Regions from separate parts of the Streptomyces sp. NPDC001781 genome, predicted to be linked through region 1. Evidence: predicted binding sites of a transcription regulator. Region 1 holds the regulator's gene; the other holds the start of a gene.

Region 1 (7,791 bases):
GGTTGTTCTTGGTGCGGCGGCTCAGCACCTGCACGACCCGGCGGATCTCCTGGTCCCGGCCGATGACCGGGTCGAGGCGGCCCTCACGGGCGGCGGCGGTGAAGTCGGTGCCGAACTTCTCCAGGGCCTTGTACTGACCCTCGGGGTCGGCAGTGGTCACGCGGCGTCCTCCTCTGGCCTTCTGAAAGGCCTCCTGCAGCTTCCTGGCGGTGGCCCCCTGCTCGCGGAGCACCTCCCCGGCGGCGCCGCCCCTGGCGGCGAGACCGGTCAGCAGGTGTTCGGTGGAGAGGTAGTCGTCCCCGAGGTCCCCGGCGCGCTCGTCGGCGTCCGCGAGGACGGCGAGCATCTCCCGGCTGGGCTGCGGGGGCGCGACGGTGGAGCCGGTCACGCTGGGCAGCGCGGCGAGCGCTCGCTCGGCCCCGGCGCGCACGGCGGCCGGGTCGGCGCCGACGGCGGCGAGCAGGTCGGTGATGTTCTCGTTGTCCTGGCCCGCGAGCAGGGCGAGCAGCAGGTGAGCGGGCGTCAGGTCGGGGTGCCCCTCCGTCACGGCCCGCTGGCTCGCGGCGTTGATCGCGTCCCGGCTCCGGTTGGTCAGCTCTGCGTCCACGTGCGTGTTCTCCCCTTCCGCCACTGCCCCACTGATGACTTAACCAGTGTACACAAACTTGAGTCAGGTGCACTCAATTAAGCCTCCGGGCTTCAGGTTGGCTAGGTTTCAGCCATGGCCTCATATTCCGTGGACCTGGACGCACCGGACGAGCCGTACGTCGCCTTCTGGCGGGAGCGGCATCTGAGCACCCTCACCACCCTGCGCCCGGACGGCAGCCCGCACGTGGTGCCGGTGTGCGTGACCTGGGACCCCGTGGCGGGCATCGCCCGCGTCATCACGAGCGGCACCAGCACCAAGGCGGCGCTGGTACGCGCGGCCGGGGACGAGGGCGCACGGGTGGCGGTGTGCCAGGTGGACGGCCGGCGCTGGGCCACCCTGGAGGGGCGGGCGCGGGTGCGCGAGGACCGCGAGGCGGTCGCGGAGGCGGAGCGGCGCTTCACCGAGCGGTACGGCCGGCAGCCGCGGGAGAACCCGCTGCGGGTCGCCCTGGAGATCCGGGTGGAACGCGCGCTCGGGCGCGGCTGAGAAATTCCGGCCACCCGGCCGGAGCGGCGAAACCCCGAAATATGCGCAGAAACTGCAGCGGCGTCACCGTGTTCAGGTCACGGTGACGCCGCTGCGGGGGGAAGTACCTGAGGCGATCTTTTACGACGGGGGAATCGCGTCAGGCACTGCGGGGGGTGGCAGTTGTGGTCCTGAGGTGGGTGACCTCGGGCTCCGCGAGACGGTGGTCCCGCTGGTCGAGATTGACGAAGATCATGCCGTATCGGACGGCACACCGCACCGGCTGCGGCGCGCCGCGTGGCTTGCGCAGGCAGCGGTACGCCCGTACGTCCTCGTCCTCGTCCCGGGTGACCACCACCGGCTCGCCGAACACCGTCACCATCAGGGAGTCGCCGCTGTGGGGGATGGCGGTGACCAGATCGATGAAGTGCCAGCCGGAGCGGTAGGCGGTGGCCATCTCACGACGGAATGAGCGGTCGTCCGGAGGGGTGGTCATGGTGATCAGTCCCACCGCGTGTCGAGCGGGGCGACGTCCCACCTCGTGTCCGCGGGTACGATGTCCCACCTGGTGTCCGCCGGCGTGGTGTCCCACCGGGTGTCCTGAACGCCCACCGCTTTCACGGCCCCCCCGTCACCCGGCGAGTGCGCGCTCGTCGCGCCGGAGAGGCCCGCCAGTGTTCCGACGGCCGCAACGGCGGAGAGAGCGGCAGCAAGCGCCGAGCGAAGCATTCTGTTACGCATGGTCGGCTTCGTCCTCACTTGAATGTCCCCTCTTCCCCCGTCGAGTTAGACGATGGCTCATTCAGGCACATCATCGCCACACGATCGGTGCATCATGTTCCTGCATGTTCAGGACCCTGGGGGGTGGAGATTTGGCAACAAACGGGACAGAGGCGACACATCCCCACGCGGTGACAGAGATGTGCGCGGAAGGAAGCCGCCTCTACGCGAGCGCGCTGCGCACCGGCCGCATCCCGCGCGCGGACGCCGAGGCGGCTCCGTGTCTGATGGAGTTCGCCCTGCTCCACCCCGACCCCGACGATCCCGGCTGGCTGCGGCCGGTGGCGCCGGCCGTCGCGCTGGCCCAGCGGCTGACCCCGATCGAGCGGGAGATCGCCGAGCGGCGGCGCCGGTCCATCGTGCTGTCCGAGATCTTCGAGCCCTTCATGACGCTGAGCGCCCGCGAGGACGCGCCGACGCACGCCATCACCGTCCTGGAGGGCCTGGACCGCATCAACGCGGCCCTGGACCTGGCCACCGACCAGTGCTGCACCGAGGTGCTCACGGTCCAGCCCGGCGGTCGCCGCAGCCCCGAGAACCGCCTCCTGGAGGCGCTGGAGCGCGACCGCCCGCTCATCGAGCGCGGGGTCCGCATCCGCACGCTCTACCAGCACACCGCCCGCTACAGCGCCGACCGTCTCGCCTACGTGGACCGCTTCACCGACGGCAAGGCGGAGTACCGCACCATCGACGAACTCGTCGAGCGCCTGATCATCTGCGACGAGACGGTGGCCTTCATCCCGGTCCGCGAGGACCGCCAGGTCGCCCTGGAGCTGCGCCACCCCGGTCTGGTGCGCTACCTGGTCAAGGTCTTCGAGTTCATGTGGAGCCGCGCGGTCCCGCTGAGCGCGGGCACTCCCTACGAGACCGCCCCGGACGGCATCACCGACGTCCAGCACGCCATCGCCAAGCTGCTGGTGGAAGGGCACGTCGACGAGGCCATCGCACGGCGCCTCGGGATGAACGTGCGCACCTGCCGCGCCCACATCGCCAAGCTGGCCACCGCGCTGGGCAGCGGCAGCCGGGCCCAGCTCGGCTACCTGATCGCCCGCTCCGGGATGCTCAACGAGGAGGACGCCTCCTAGGGGCTGTGCGCCCCGGCGGGCGCCGGCGCGGGTCCGTGCGTGGGGCCGTCCAGTCCGACCTGGGCGATACGGACGCCGAGTTGGGTGCGGCTGGTCGCTCCCAGGGTCTCCGAGAGCCGGGCGATGTGCGCACGGCAGGTGCGCACGCTGATGCCGAGCCGCTCGGCGATCACCGCGTCCTGGTGACCCTCGGCGAGCAGCGCGGCGATGGCGCGTTCGCGGTGCGAGATGCCCTCGATACCGGTGTCGGGCAGCGGGGCGGTGAGCGGGATCGCCAGCCGCCACAGCCGCTCGAAGACGGTCACCAGGTACTCCACCAGCGCCGGGTGGCGCAGTTCCAGCGCCATGGTGCGGTCGGTGTTGGCGGGGATGAAGGCGACCGTGCGGTCGAAGAGGATGAGCCGGTCGATGACCTCGTCCAGCGTGCGGGCCTCCACCGTGTCGCCCATCAGCTCAAGGTAGTTGAGCAACCCCTGGCCGTGCCGGGCGACATGGGTGTAGAGGTCGCGCATCCTGACGCCGCGGCCGCGCAGTTCGAGGGCCCGGTGCAGTCCCTCGGTCAGCTCGGCCTCGCGGCGGATGCCGCCGGGCTGCACGGTGAGCACCTCGGTCGCGCACCGCTCGGTCGCCTCGTCCATCGCGGCCTGGATACGGGTGAGACCGTCCAGCACCCGGATCGAGGAGCCTTCACCCGGCGTGCCGAGGGCGGGCAGTTGACGGCCGAGCCCGGCGTACCAGTCGAACGCGGCGACCGCCGAGCCCATCCGGCGCCGGCTCTCGTTGACCTCGTCGTAGACCCCGCGCAGCAGCCGGGTCATCACCTCCTGTGGGGAGGTGGGCACCAGCCAGTCCATGTCGTCGGGGTCGGGGTGCAGCAGGGCCAGCTCCAGCAGGCAGGGCACCGGCTCCGCGTCCGCGCGGGGCACCCGGCCCCGGCGCACGGCGCGGGAGTACACACGGTCTCCCTGCCCGCACAGCCGGTCGGCACCGTGGGGATGCTCCTCCATCGCGTGCCCGGCCATCGCCCATTCCACCCCCGGTCGCCGCCACTTCGCAGCGCAACTATGCGCGGCGCCGCCCGCCTCCGCAACACGGCTCCTCCTGCCCCGGAAACCGCGGAACACCGGTATGCCCGGATGGCCGGGGGCGGCACGGCACACGAAGAGGGAGGCGGCCCCGCCGTCAGCGGGGCCGCCTCCCTCACCTGCCTCCGGGTCGCTCCCCGGACGCGAGTCCGCGCGTCAGCGCAGGCCCACGGCGGCGCAGGCCGACTTGTAGGGGGCGGTGCAGATCTGGTCAACGGTGTAGATGCCGTCCTCGACGACCGTTTCCTTGATCTTGCTCTTGGTCAGCGCGGCCACCTGGACCAGCCTGGCCGGGATCTGCTTGTCGGTGGGGCTGCTGACGCGGTCCTGGGTGAGGGCGTCGAACTGGATGTCCTTGCCCTGCACCTTGGCGACGGCCATCTGGGCGGCGGCCTCGGCCTCGTCCGGGTAGGACTTGTACACGCTCATGTACTGCTGGTCCGCCAGGATGCGCTGCACGGCGTCCAGTTCGGCGTCCTGGCCGGTGATCGGGGGCAGGGTGGTGACGCCCGCGTTCTTCAGCGCCTTGATGATGCCGCCGGCCATGCCGTCGTTGGCGGAGTAGACGGCGGCGATGTTGTCCTTGCCGATCCGGCCTATCGCCTCGGTCATGTTCGCCTCGGCGTTCTCCGGCTTCCAGTCCTTGGTGTCGAAGCTGTCCGCGATCGTCACCTTGCCGTTCAGCTCGGAGAGCGCGCCCTCCTTGAACTGCTTGGCGTTGGGGTCGGTGGGCGAGCCGTTCATCATCACGATCTTGTCGGAGAGACCCGCGCTCGAACCCAGCCGCTCCAGCAGGGAACGGCCCTGCACCTCGCCGACCAGCTCGTTGTCGAAGGAGATGTAGGCCTGGATCGGGCCCTCGGCCAGCCGGTCGTAGGCGATGACCGGGATGCCGGCGTCCTTGGCCTTCTTCACGGTCGGCGCGATCCCGTGCGCGTCCACGGCGTCCAGCAGGATGACGTCGACCCTCTGGTCGATCATCCGCTGCATCTGCTCGGCCTGCCGGCCCGCGTTCGCGTCGGCGTTGGCGTACTGGACCGTGCCCTTCCTGTGCGTCAGTTCGGCCACCTTGCTCCTGATGATGGGGTAGTCGAACTTGTCGTAGCGGCTGTTCGCCTTCTCCGGCAGCAGCAGGCCGACGGTGACCTGGTCGCCCTTGGTCGGGCTCGCGCTCGCGTCGTCTCCCGCCGCGTTGAGGACGCCGCATCCGGCGAGCGGGAGGACCATCGTGGTGACGGCCACGGACATGGCGATACGGCGCATTCGAGGGCTCACTTCAGGTGCGTTCCGACGGGCGTGCTGCGTACGACCCGGGTGTCTGAAAAGACAACTTGGAGGCGCCCCGTGGCGTCAAGCAAAACAACTTAACGAGATGGCAACACCACGCTGCGTTCGAACGGTGAAGACCTGGCGGAACCTTGCACAACCCGCTGCAAACACCCTTCACAGGCTCCCCGCACGCAGCACGTTTCACGTTCACATGGGCGAATGAAGTCAGCCACGCTGTGAACGCCGTCGGGAACGGCCGCCGCGGAAGCACGAGGGGCCGGGAGGCGTCGTCCCTCCCGGCCCCCTTCGAGGGTGCTCGCCGGACTCGTGGAGCCGGTCCGGGTCAGTCCGCGGACGTCTGCCGCTTGGGCCGCCACACCACCAGCGCGCTGGTCTGCTGGACCTCCTGGTACGGGACCAGGTCACGCCGGTAGGAGGCGTGCACCGCGGCCTCGCGCTGACGCATCGCCGCCGCCGCGCCGTCCAGTGCCGACTCCAGCTCCGCGACGCGGGACTGGAGAGCCGCGACGTGGTTCTCCAGTTCGATGATGCGCTTGATGCCGGCCAGGTTGATGCCCTCGTCCTGCGACAACTGCTGCACCTGACGGAGCAGTTCGATGTCACGGGCCGAATAGCGCCGCCCCCGCCCCGCCGTGCGGTCCGGGGAGACCAGACCGAGGCGGTCGTACTGACGGAGAGTCTGCGGATGGAGTCCGGAGAGCTGCGCGGCGACCGAGATGACGTAGACCGGGGTCTCCTCGGTCAGCTCGTACGGGTTGCGCCGGCGACCTGGTGTGTCCATCGGGCTCATTCTCCCTTCGCGGCCTCGAACAGCTCCGCCCGCGGGTCCTCCTCCGCGGTCGCCTCGCGATACGCCTCCAGCGCGTCACGAGCCTTCCCCGAGAGGTCCTTCGGGACACTCACCTCCACGGTGATCAGCAGATCGCCGTGGCTGCCGTCCTTGCGCGCCGCGCCCTTGCCCCGCGCCCGCATGGTGCGGCCGTTGGGCGTGCCGGGCGGCAGCTTCAGGGTGACCGGGGACCCGCCGAGGGTGGGAACCCGCACCTCGCCGCCGAGGGCCGCCTCGGTGAAGGTGACCGGCACGGTGACGGTGAGGTTGTCGCCCTTGCGGCCGAACACCCTGTGCTCGCCCACGTGGACGGTGACGTACAGATCGCCGGCCGGACCGCCGCGCTCGCCGGGCGCGCCCTTGCCGCGCAGCCGGATGCGCTGCCCGTCGGTGACACCCGCCGGGATGCGGACCTGCATGGTGCGCGAGGACTTGGCCCGGCCGCTGCCGCTGCACTCGGTGCAGGGGTGCTCGGCGATCAGGCCGCGGCCCTTGCAGTCGGGGCACGGGTCGGTGAGCGAGAAGCCGCCGCCCGAGCCGCGCGCGACCTGCCCGGTGCCGACGCAGGTCGGGCACACGCGCGGCGTGCCGTTCTTGTCGCCGGTGCCCGAACACGCCTTGCAGGGCGCCTGGGAGGTCATCCTGAGCGGTACGGTCGCGCCCTCGATCGCCTCGGTGAAGCTGAGCGTCACCTCGGTGTCGACGTCCTGCCCCCGGCGCGGCTGGGTACGGGTGGTACCCGCGCCGCCCCGGTTGAACAGACCGCCGAAGACGTCGCCCAGGCCGCCGCCGCCACCGAAGCCGCCGCTCTGGCCGCCGCCCGCGCCGCCGGCGCCTCCGAAGAGGTCACCGAGGTCGAAGTTGAACTGACCGCCGCCCGCGCCCGGCCCCGGCCTGAATCCGCCGTTGCCGAACAGGGCCCGCGCGTCGTCGTACTCCTTGCGCTTCTTGGGGTCGCCGAGGACGTCGTTCGCCTCGGAGATCTCCTTGAAGCGCTCCTCGGCGCGGGTGTTGCCCTTGTTGGCGTCCGGGTGGAACTCGCGGGCGAGCTTCCGGTACGCCTTCTTGATCTCGGCCTCGGTGGCGTCCTTGGGGACGCCGAGGACCTTGTAGAAGTCCTTCTCGATGAAGTCCTTGGTACTCATCCCCGACGTCCCTCCTTCCGGACCTGCATGTCTGCCGTGACTACGTCAGCCCTCCTCCGGGCCACCGTTCTCCTTGTCGTCGGCCGCGCTCTCCTCGGCCTCCTCCGCCTTGACGGTCTGCGCGCCGGGCTGCGGCTCGGCGACGGCCACCCGCGCGGGGCGGATGGTGCGCTCACCGATGCGGTAACCGGGCTGGAGGATGGCCACGCACGTCGTCTCGGTGACGTCGGGCGCGTAGGAGTGCATCAGGGCCTCGTGGATCGTCGGGTCGAAGGGCTCGCCCTCCTTGCCGAACTGCATGAGGCCCATCTTGGCCGCCACGGTCTCCAGCGACTCGGCGACCGACTTGAAGCCGCCGAGCAGTTCGCCGTGCTCCCGCGCGCGGCCGATGTCGTCCAGCACGGGCAGCAGCTCGGTCAGGAGGTTCGCGATGGCGACCTCCTTGACCGCGACGCGGTCGCGA
Region 2 (7,791 bases), on a different contig from region 1:
GGGTCACCGCGCCCCGGTTGAACCGCTCGAACACGCGGTGCCACTCCGAGCGGGGGATGCCCGGACCCTCGTCCAGCACCTCCAGCTCCAGCGACTCCGGGCGCGAGCCGCGCCGGGCCTTCACCGTCACCCGGCCGTGCGGCGGGCTGTGCTTGACGGCGTTGTCTATGAGGTTCGCCACGACCTGGTGGATGCGCTCGGGATCGGCGTGCGCGGTCAGCTCCGGCGGGGACACGTCCAGGTGCAGATGCACGTCGGTACGGGTGTGGCTGCCGGAGCCGGAGGCGATGCCGGCGCGCGCGGAGGCGACCATGTTGGCCTCCTTGAGCACCCCGGACAGGTACGGCCACACCTCGAAGCGGCGGGCCTTCAGCGGGACCACGCCGTTGTCGAGGCGGGAGAGGTCGAGCAGGGTCTCCACCAGCCGGCCGAGCCGGTCGGTCTGGCGCAGCGCGGTGCGCATGGTCTCCGGGTCGGCCTCGGTGACACCGTCGACGATGTTCTCCAGCACGGCGCGCAGGCCGGCGATGGGGGTGCGCAGCTCGTGGGAGACGTTCGCCACCAGCTCCTTGCGCTGGAGGTCCTGGGCCTCCAGCTCGTCCGCCATGACGTTGATCGTGACGGCGAGGTCGCCCAGCTCGTCGCGGCGGCCCTCGCTCACCCGGCGCGTGTAGTCGCCGTGCGAGATGGAGCGGGCCACCGCGTTCATCTCGTCCAGCGGCGCGGTGAGCGAGTGGGCCACGAACTGGGTGATCAGCAGCGTGGCGATCATCGAGAAGACGGTGATGAAGCGCAGCTCGGTCTTGGTGTGCACCGCGATCATGGAGAGACCGGTGGTGATCAGCACCGAGATGACGACCAGCGCGCCCAGCTTCGTCTTGATCGAGAACGGGCGTACGCCGCCCCAGGGTCCGTCCCCGGAGCGCCGGCGCCCCGCTTCCCGTCCCCGGCTCACGGCGTCGGCGTCTCCAGCGCGTAACCGACCCCGTGCACCGTGCGGATGCGCTCGGCGCCGATCTTCCGGCGCAGGGCCTTGATGTGGCTGTCCACGGTCCGGGTGCCGGAGGCGTCCGCCCAGTCCCAGACCTCGGCGAGCAGCTGCTCGCGGGAGAGCACCGCGCGCGGGGTGCTGGCCAGGCACACCAGCAGGTCGAACTCGGTGGGCGTCAGGTGGACGTCGTCCGCCTTCACGCGCACCCGGCGCTGGGCGTGGTCGATCTCCAGCTCGCCGAGCCGGAGTATCCCGGAGCGGGGCGTGGTCGCGGCGAGCGCGGCGCGCTCCATGCGGCGCAGCAGGACGTGCACGCGTGCGGCCAGCTCCCGCATGGAGAACGGCTTGGTCATGTAGTCGTCGGCGCCGACTCCGAGGCCCACCAGCATGTCGGTCTCGTCGTCGCGCGCGGTCAGCATCATCACCGGCACCGGGCGGGACGCCTGCACGCGGCGGCACACCTCCAGGCCGTCGAAGCCGGGCAGCATGATGTCGAGGATCAGCAGGTCGGGCTGCCAGGCCTCGGCCGTGTCGACCGCCGACGGACCGTCACCGGCCGTCTGCACGAGGAATCCCTCGGCGCGGAGCCGGGCCGCGATGGCGTCGACGATCGTGGGGTCGTCCTCGACGACCAGTACCCGGCGCTGCGCGCCCTGTGAGGTCGTCGCCGCACCGGTCTGGGAGGTGTGTGTCTGCTCCATCGCCCGCCCCTGTTGCTTTCCGGAATCCGTGGGGGTGATCCCATGACTGCGATTGACGCTTGAATGATCCGCGTCACGCTGCACATTACGGGGACACGCCGGGCCGTCGCTATCCAGGTCGGACGGCGAGATGGACCACGTCGGGAACGCCACGGGCAACGGGGACCTCTTCGGTACGCACCTGTCGGAACCCGGCATTCCGCAAGGTTCCTTCAAATTCCGGGGAGGGCTGCGCAGACCAGGTCGCCAGTACTCCGCCGGGCCTCAACACCCTTGCGCACGCAGCCAGTCCGTCGGGCGTGTAGAGCCCCTGGTTGCCCTCCGTCACCGTCCAGCCGGGTCCGTTGTCGATGTCGAGGCACAGCGCGTCGAACGTGTCGGATGTCTCATTGACGTAGCCGACGAGATCCGCCTCCACGACGCGGGTGCGCGGGTCGGCCGTCGCCCCGGCGGAGATCGCGGCCAGCGGGCCGTCGCGGTGCCAGTCGATGACGGCGGGCTCGCGCTCGACGACGGTGATGCGTCCCCAGCGGGGGTCGGCGGCGGCGTGCGCCAGTGAGAAGCCGACGCCGAGCCCGCCGATCAGCACCTCCGGCGCCGGCCGGTCGTCCAGCGCGTCCCGCGCGGCGTCCACGAGCAGCCGTTCCGAGCGGCCGTCGGAGGTGTCCATCAGGAAGCATCCGTTGGCGATGATCTGGAGCAGCGCCCCGCTGCGGCGCAGCGCCACCTCCCCGTACGGTCCCACGCGCCGGTCCAGGACCTCCGTGTCCGCGGCGCCGTCGTGCGTGCCAGTCATGCGGTCATCCTGCCCCGTCCGCCCGGCGGGTCTGCGTTCGCCGACAGCGAACGATGTTCGGGGAACATTGAACCACTCAGGAGCATTGAGCCAGTGTTACTCAAGTTGACTGCCGAAGGGGAGATCATGGCTGCTGAGTCGGGTGAGTCCATGGAGGCCACGCTCGTTCTGCCCGTGCTGCCGCTCGACGGCGAGATCGTGCTGCCCGGCATGGTCGTGCCGCTCGACCTGAGCGACGCCGAGATCAGGGCCGCCGTGGAGGCCGCCCAGTCCGCCGCGCGCGCCGAGTCCGGCAAGCCCAGGGTGCTGCTGGTCCCGCGCATCGACGGCACCTACGCGAAGACCGGCGTGCTCGGCACCGTGGAGCAGGTCGGCAGACTCGCCGACGGCGACCCCGGCGCGCTGGTCAAGGGCCGACACCGGGTGCGCATCGGCGCGGGCACCACCGGCCCCGGCGCCGCGCTGTGGGTCGAGGGCGTCCGGGTCGAGGAGACCGTGCCCGACCCGCTGCCCGGTCAGGTGACCGACCTGGTCAAGGAGTACAAGGCACTGGCCACCACCTGGCTGCGCAAGCGCGGCGCCTGGCAGGTGGTGGACCGGGTCCAGGCCATCGACGACGTCTCCGCGCTCGCCGACAACTCCGGATACTCGCCGTTCCTCACCACCGACCAGAAGACCGAGCTGCTGGAGACCACCGACCCGGTGGCCCGGCTCAGGCTCGCCGCCCAGCAGCTCCGCGACCACCTCGCCGAGCAGGACGTGGCCGAGACCATCGCCAAGGACGTCCAGGAGGGCGTCGACAGGCAGCAGCGCGAGTTCCTGCTGCGCCGCCAGCTCGAAGCGGTCCGCAAGGAGCTGCGCGAGCTGAACGGCGACGGCCCGGACGCGGCCGAGGAGTCCGACGACTACCGCGCCCGCGTGGAGGCCGCCGACCTGCCCGGACACGTCCGGGAGGCCGCGCTCAAGGAAGTGGAGAAGCTGGAGCGCTCCTCCGACCAGTCGCCCGAGGGCTCCTGGATCCGCACCTGGCTGGACACCGTCCTGGAGATGCCGTGGAACGAGCGGACCGAGGACGCGTACGACATCCAGGGCGCCAAGGAGGTCCTGGACGCCGAGCACGCCGGTCTGGACGACGTGAAGGCGCGCATCACCGAGTACCTCGCCGTGCGCAAGCGGCGCGGTGAGCGCGGCCTCGGCGTGATCGGCGGACGGCGCGGCGGTGCCGTGCTGGCCCTGGTGGGCCCGCCCGGCGTGGGAAAGACCAGTCTGGGGGAGTCCGTCGCACATGCGATGGGGCGCAAGTTCGTCCGCGTCGCGCTCGGCGGAGTCCGCGACGAGGCGGAGATCCGGGGCCACCGGCGCACCTACGTCGGCGCGCTGCCCGGCCGTGTCGTCCGCGCGGTCAAGGAGGCCGGGTCGATGAACCCGGTCGTGCTGCTCGACGAGATCGACAAGGTCGGCTCGGACTTCCGGGGCGACCCGGCGGCCGCCCTGCTCGAAGTGCTGGACCCGGCGCAGAACCACACCTTCCGGGACCACTACCTGGAGGTCGAACTCGACCTGTCCGACGTGGTCTTCCTCGCCACCGCCAATGTGCTGGAGGCGATCCCGGAGGCGCTGGCGGACCGGATGGAGATCGTCCGGCTCGACGGCTACACCGAGGACGAGAAGGTCGTCATCGCCCGCGACCACCTGCTCCCGCGCCAGCTGGAGCGCGCCGGTCTCACGGCCGACGAGGTGACGCTGGAGGAGGGCGCGCTGCGCAGGCTCGCCGGCGAGTACACCCGCGAGGCGGGCGTGCGCACCCTGGAGCGGACCGTGGCACGGCTGCTCCGCAGAATCGCGGCCCAGCACGAACTGGGCGAGCGGGAACTGCCGTTCACCGTCGGCGAGGAGGACCTGCGCGGTCTGGTCGGGCGCCCGCACCACGTGCCCGAGTCCGCCCAGGACCCGGCCGAGCGCCGTACCGCCGTCCCCGGTGTGGCGACCGGACTCGCGGTCACCGGCGCCGGCGGCGACGTGCTGTACGTCGAGGCGTCGCTCGCCGACCCGGAGACGGGCGCGGCGGGGCTGACCCTGACCGGGCAGCTCGGTGACGTGATGAAGGAGTCGGCGCAGATCGCGCTGAGCTTCCTGCGCAGCCACGGCGCCGAGCTGGAGCTGCCGGTGGCCGACCTCAAGGACCGGGGTGTGCACGTCCACTTCCCGGCGGGCGCGGTCCCCAAGGACGGGCCGAGCGCGGGCGTCACGATGACCACCGCGCTGGCCTCACTGCTCTCCGGCCGGCCGGTCCGCACGGACGTGGCGATGACCGGTGAGGTCTCGCTGACCGGGCGGGTGCTGCCGATCGGCGGGGTGAAGCAGAAGCTGCTCGCCGCGCACCGCGCCGGGGTGACCACCGTGATCATCCCCAAGCGCAACGAGGCCGATCTCGACGACGTCCCGGCCGAGGTGCTGGAGAAGCTCGACGTGCACCCGGTGACCGACGTCCGCCAGGTGCTGGAGCTGGCCCTCACGCCCGCCGCCACCGCGGCCGAGGAGCCGGTCGCGGCCTGAGCGTGGCGAAGGCCCGGGCCCCCTTCCGCGAGGGGCCCGGGCCTCCGGCGTACCCGGGGCTCAGCCGCCTGCGAGCGCCTGCACCCGGTCCAGGGCGCCGTCGAACCGTTCGTGGTCGCCGGCCGTCGGGCCGGAGGAGGTGTACCGCCGCATGGTCTGGACGCCCCAGCCCGCCGGAAGCGTAGGCGTCGCCGCGGTGGGGCGCGGCCTGCGCGGGAGCGGCGAAGAGGACACCGGGGACGAGGCTGAGCGCGCCGAACAGGGCCGTGCCCAGGAGGACGGGCGCGGGCGGGCGGAGCCGGGTCTGTGCACGGGCATGGCGTGGCCTTCCGTCATGAGAAGTGGGGGAGAAAAGACCGGCGAGCCTGTTGCGCCGGGCCGCCGCGAGCGGCCCGTCCAGGAAGCTCCGCACTCAGATGCGGGGGTGGGAAGGGGATCCGGGTGCCGCCGTAGGTCCACGCCTGCGAAATACTGGCGGAGCTGCGGCGATGACGGGGTCCGGCAGAAAGTTTCAGACGGCGAGACCGGGCAGGGGTACAGAGGTGCACGAGGACGGGAACAACGGTACGGGCGCGGCCATCACACCCGTGGCGCCGCGCTGTGCCGACCAGGAATTCCTGGCGCTGGAGCGTGAACTGACCGTGCTGCTGCGGCGGGCCCGGGCCAACCAGGGGGAGATGGCGCGCGAGGTCCACCCCGACCTGGAACCGGCCGCGTACGGGCTGCTCATCCGGCTCGACGAGCAGGGCGCCCAGCGGGCCACCGATCTGGCCGCCTACATCGGCGTCGGCAAGGCCACCATGTCCCGCCAGTTGCGCGCCCTGGAGGACCTCGGCCTGATCGCCCGCGAGCCCGACCCGGCCGACGGCCGCGCCTGGCTGGTCACGCTCACCGATGAGGGGCGGGGCCGGGTGGGCCGGGTCAGGGAGGCCCGTCGCGCCCGCTACGTCAGCCAGCTCGCCCACTGGGACCGCCGCGAGGTCGCCGCGCTCGCCCGGCTGCTGCACCAGCTGAACGACATCGCGGAGAAGTAGCCGGCGGTCCCGGAGCCCTCACAGCTCCACATGGACGGCCGTCGCGTCGTCGTGCGTCTTGCCGCGGCCCAGGAACGCCCGTTCCTCGCGGTCCGCCAGCTCCAGCTCCCGTACCCGCTCCACCAGGGCACGGGTGCCCTCCCCGGCGACCAGGTCGAACAGGGCCGTCCAGTCGCCCTCGCGGAACGTCTGCGTCCAGCGGGCCGCGCCGTCGGTCAGCGCGACCAGCGAGCGCACCTCGGCGCGCGGCACCGAGCCGGTGACCGCGTACCGGGCCACCGACGGGTCGGCGGCGGCCGTGAAGAAGCCGCCCTCCTTGTTGCGCAGCTCGGCGTCCACCCGCTCCGCGCTGGTCAGCGCCCCGCGCGGCAGCCGGGCCAGCCGGTCGTCCAGCACCGGGGTCACCGTGCCGTCCGGGGCGCGCAGCAGCAGCGCGGAGTCCGACAGCACCAGGTACTCCACCGTCCGTGCGGACCAGCGGACCAGCGCCGCCGTCGCCTGGGGCGTACGCGGGTGAGAAAGGTCACACGTGGTCAGATGGGCCTCGGACGTTTGGGTGATCGCCCGGCCGAGAATCTCCGCCAGCGTCAGATCTCGGTGGGAAACGGTCAGTTCGGTCAGCGCGCCGCCCAGCCGGGCGGTGAACCAGGGCACCGGGTGCGAGCAGCCCGGCGGGTCCGGCGGCGGTGTCACCCCGTCCAGCAAGATCACGCAACCGCCCTGACCGCAGGCGGGCAGTCCGACCCCCGCGAAGTCCTCGTTGGGCCGGTCGGCGGTGCCGGGTTCCGAGACGAGATCAGTACGCACCCGGCCAGTCTGCACGAACCCTTCACGAGCGCGGCCAACGGCCGGGGTACGCCCCCTGATCAGGGTGATCGCCCGGCTCGGACGCCGGAATTGGCGGCAAATGACATGGTCCGGGAACCCGTGGCGGCGAATACTGCCAAAGGCTGCCCCGCGCGTCCAACCGGCCCGCCGCGCAGGGGTGTCCGGCGAGCCGCGGCGACTTGCCCGCCAACTCTCCTCCGATGTTCACTCCTTCGGGTGGCGGGTCAGGTGATGCGCGGCCCCTGCCCACCGGCGCTGGGAGGGTCGGGAACCACCTACCGGGTGTGACGCACCCCTTGGCACCGAGACGACGGGGCGCCGCCCGGCCCTTCCGTAGACGAGTTCAGGATTGCGAGCACCGGTGCAGAAGAAGCGGCCTCGGCGCACAGGCAGGCAGACGGCCCCCCAGGGGACCGCCGAGCAGAACCCCGTGGGCGCTGGACGCCCCACCCACGTGCGCAACCGGCTGATCGTCGCCGTGGCCGTGGTGGCCGCCGCCATAGCCGCGGCAGGCGCCCCCGCCCTGCTCACCGCCTCCGGGGACCTCCATGAGTCCCAGAAGCTGGTGACCCTGGCGGAGGAGACGCAGGACGCCCTCGCGCTCGCCCACTCGCTGGCCGACGAGCGCGACGAGGTCACCTCCTACGTGGCCGCCGGACGCCCCAGGACGAAGGCGCCCTCCGATCAGCGCGGCACCCGTGTCGACCGCCAGGTCGAGGAGCTGCGCGCGGACAGCGACCTGCCGTCCCGGGTGCGCACCGCGCTGGACGGCGTCGCATCCGTCCGCCGCGCCGCGCTGACCGGCAAGACCGACGCGCTCAGCACCCACCAGGCGTACTCGGCCACCATCACCGAGCTGCACCGGCTCGCCGAGGAGCTGGCCGA

Evidence for each region. The regulator HspR, encoded in region 1, represses chaperone genes until heat shock. The targets are predictions, from matches to a motif close to TTGAGNNNNNNNNNCTCAA.
Region 2: a site for HspR is predicted at 2,574-2,592, ahead of lon (endopeptidase La). Genes of this name have one in related genera too.

What each region holds. Positions count from the first base shown of each region.
Region 1 is NZ_JBSFFI010000006.1:239,156-246,946, forward strand. Features, by position in the region: gene clpB (ATP-dependent chaperone ClpB) at 1-607, opposite strand, end outside; gene ACWCV3_RS08410 (pyridoxamine 5'-phosphate oxidase family protein) at 722-1,135, shown strand; gene ACWCV3_RS08415 (hypothetical protein) at 1,275-1,610, opposite strand; gene ACWCV3_RS08420 (helix-turn-helix transcriptional regulator) at 1,960-2,979, shown strand; gene ACWCV3_RS08425 (helix-turn-helix transcriptional regulator) at 2,976-4,001, opposite strand; gene ACWCV3_RS08430 (sugar ABC transporter substrate-binding protein) at 4,221-5,327, opposite strand; gene ACWCV3_RS08435 (heat shock protein transcriptional repressor HspR) at 5,677-6,135, opposite strand; gene dnaJ (molecular chaperone DnaJ) at 6,141-7,328, opposite strand; gene grpE (nucleotide exchange factor GrpE) at 7,374-7,791, opposite strand, start outside.
Region 2 is NZ_JBSFFI010000011.1:128,163-135,953, reverse strand. Features, by position in the region: gene ACWCV3_RS13425 (HAMP domain-containing sensor histidine kinase) at 1-955, opposite strand, end outside; gene ACWCV3_RS13420 (response regulator transcription factor) at 952-1,692, opposite strand; gene ACWCV3_RS13415 (spermine/spermidine synthase domain-containing protein) at 1,802-2,488, opposite strand; gene lon (endopeptidase La) at 2,615-5,044, shown strand; partial or broken gene ACWCV3_RS13405 (lysozyme) at 5,105-5,227, opposite strand; gene ACWCV3_RS13400 (MarR family winged helix-turn-helix transcriptional regulator) at 5,587-6,078, shown strand; gene ACWCV3_RS13395 (hypothetical protein) at 6,097-6,885, opposite strand; gene ACWCV3_RS13390 (sensor histidine kinase) at 7,268-7,791, shown strand, end outside.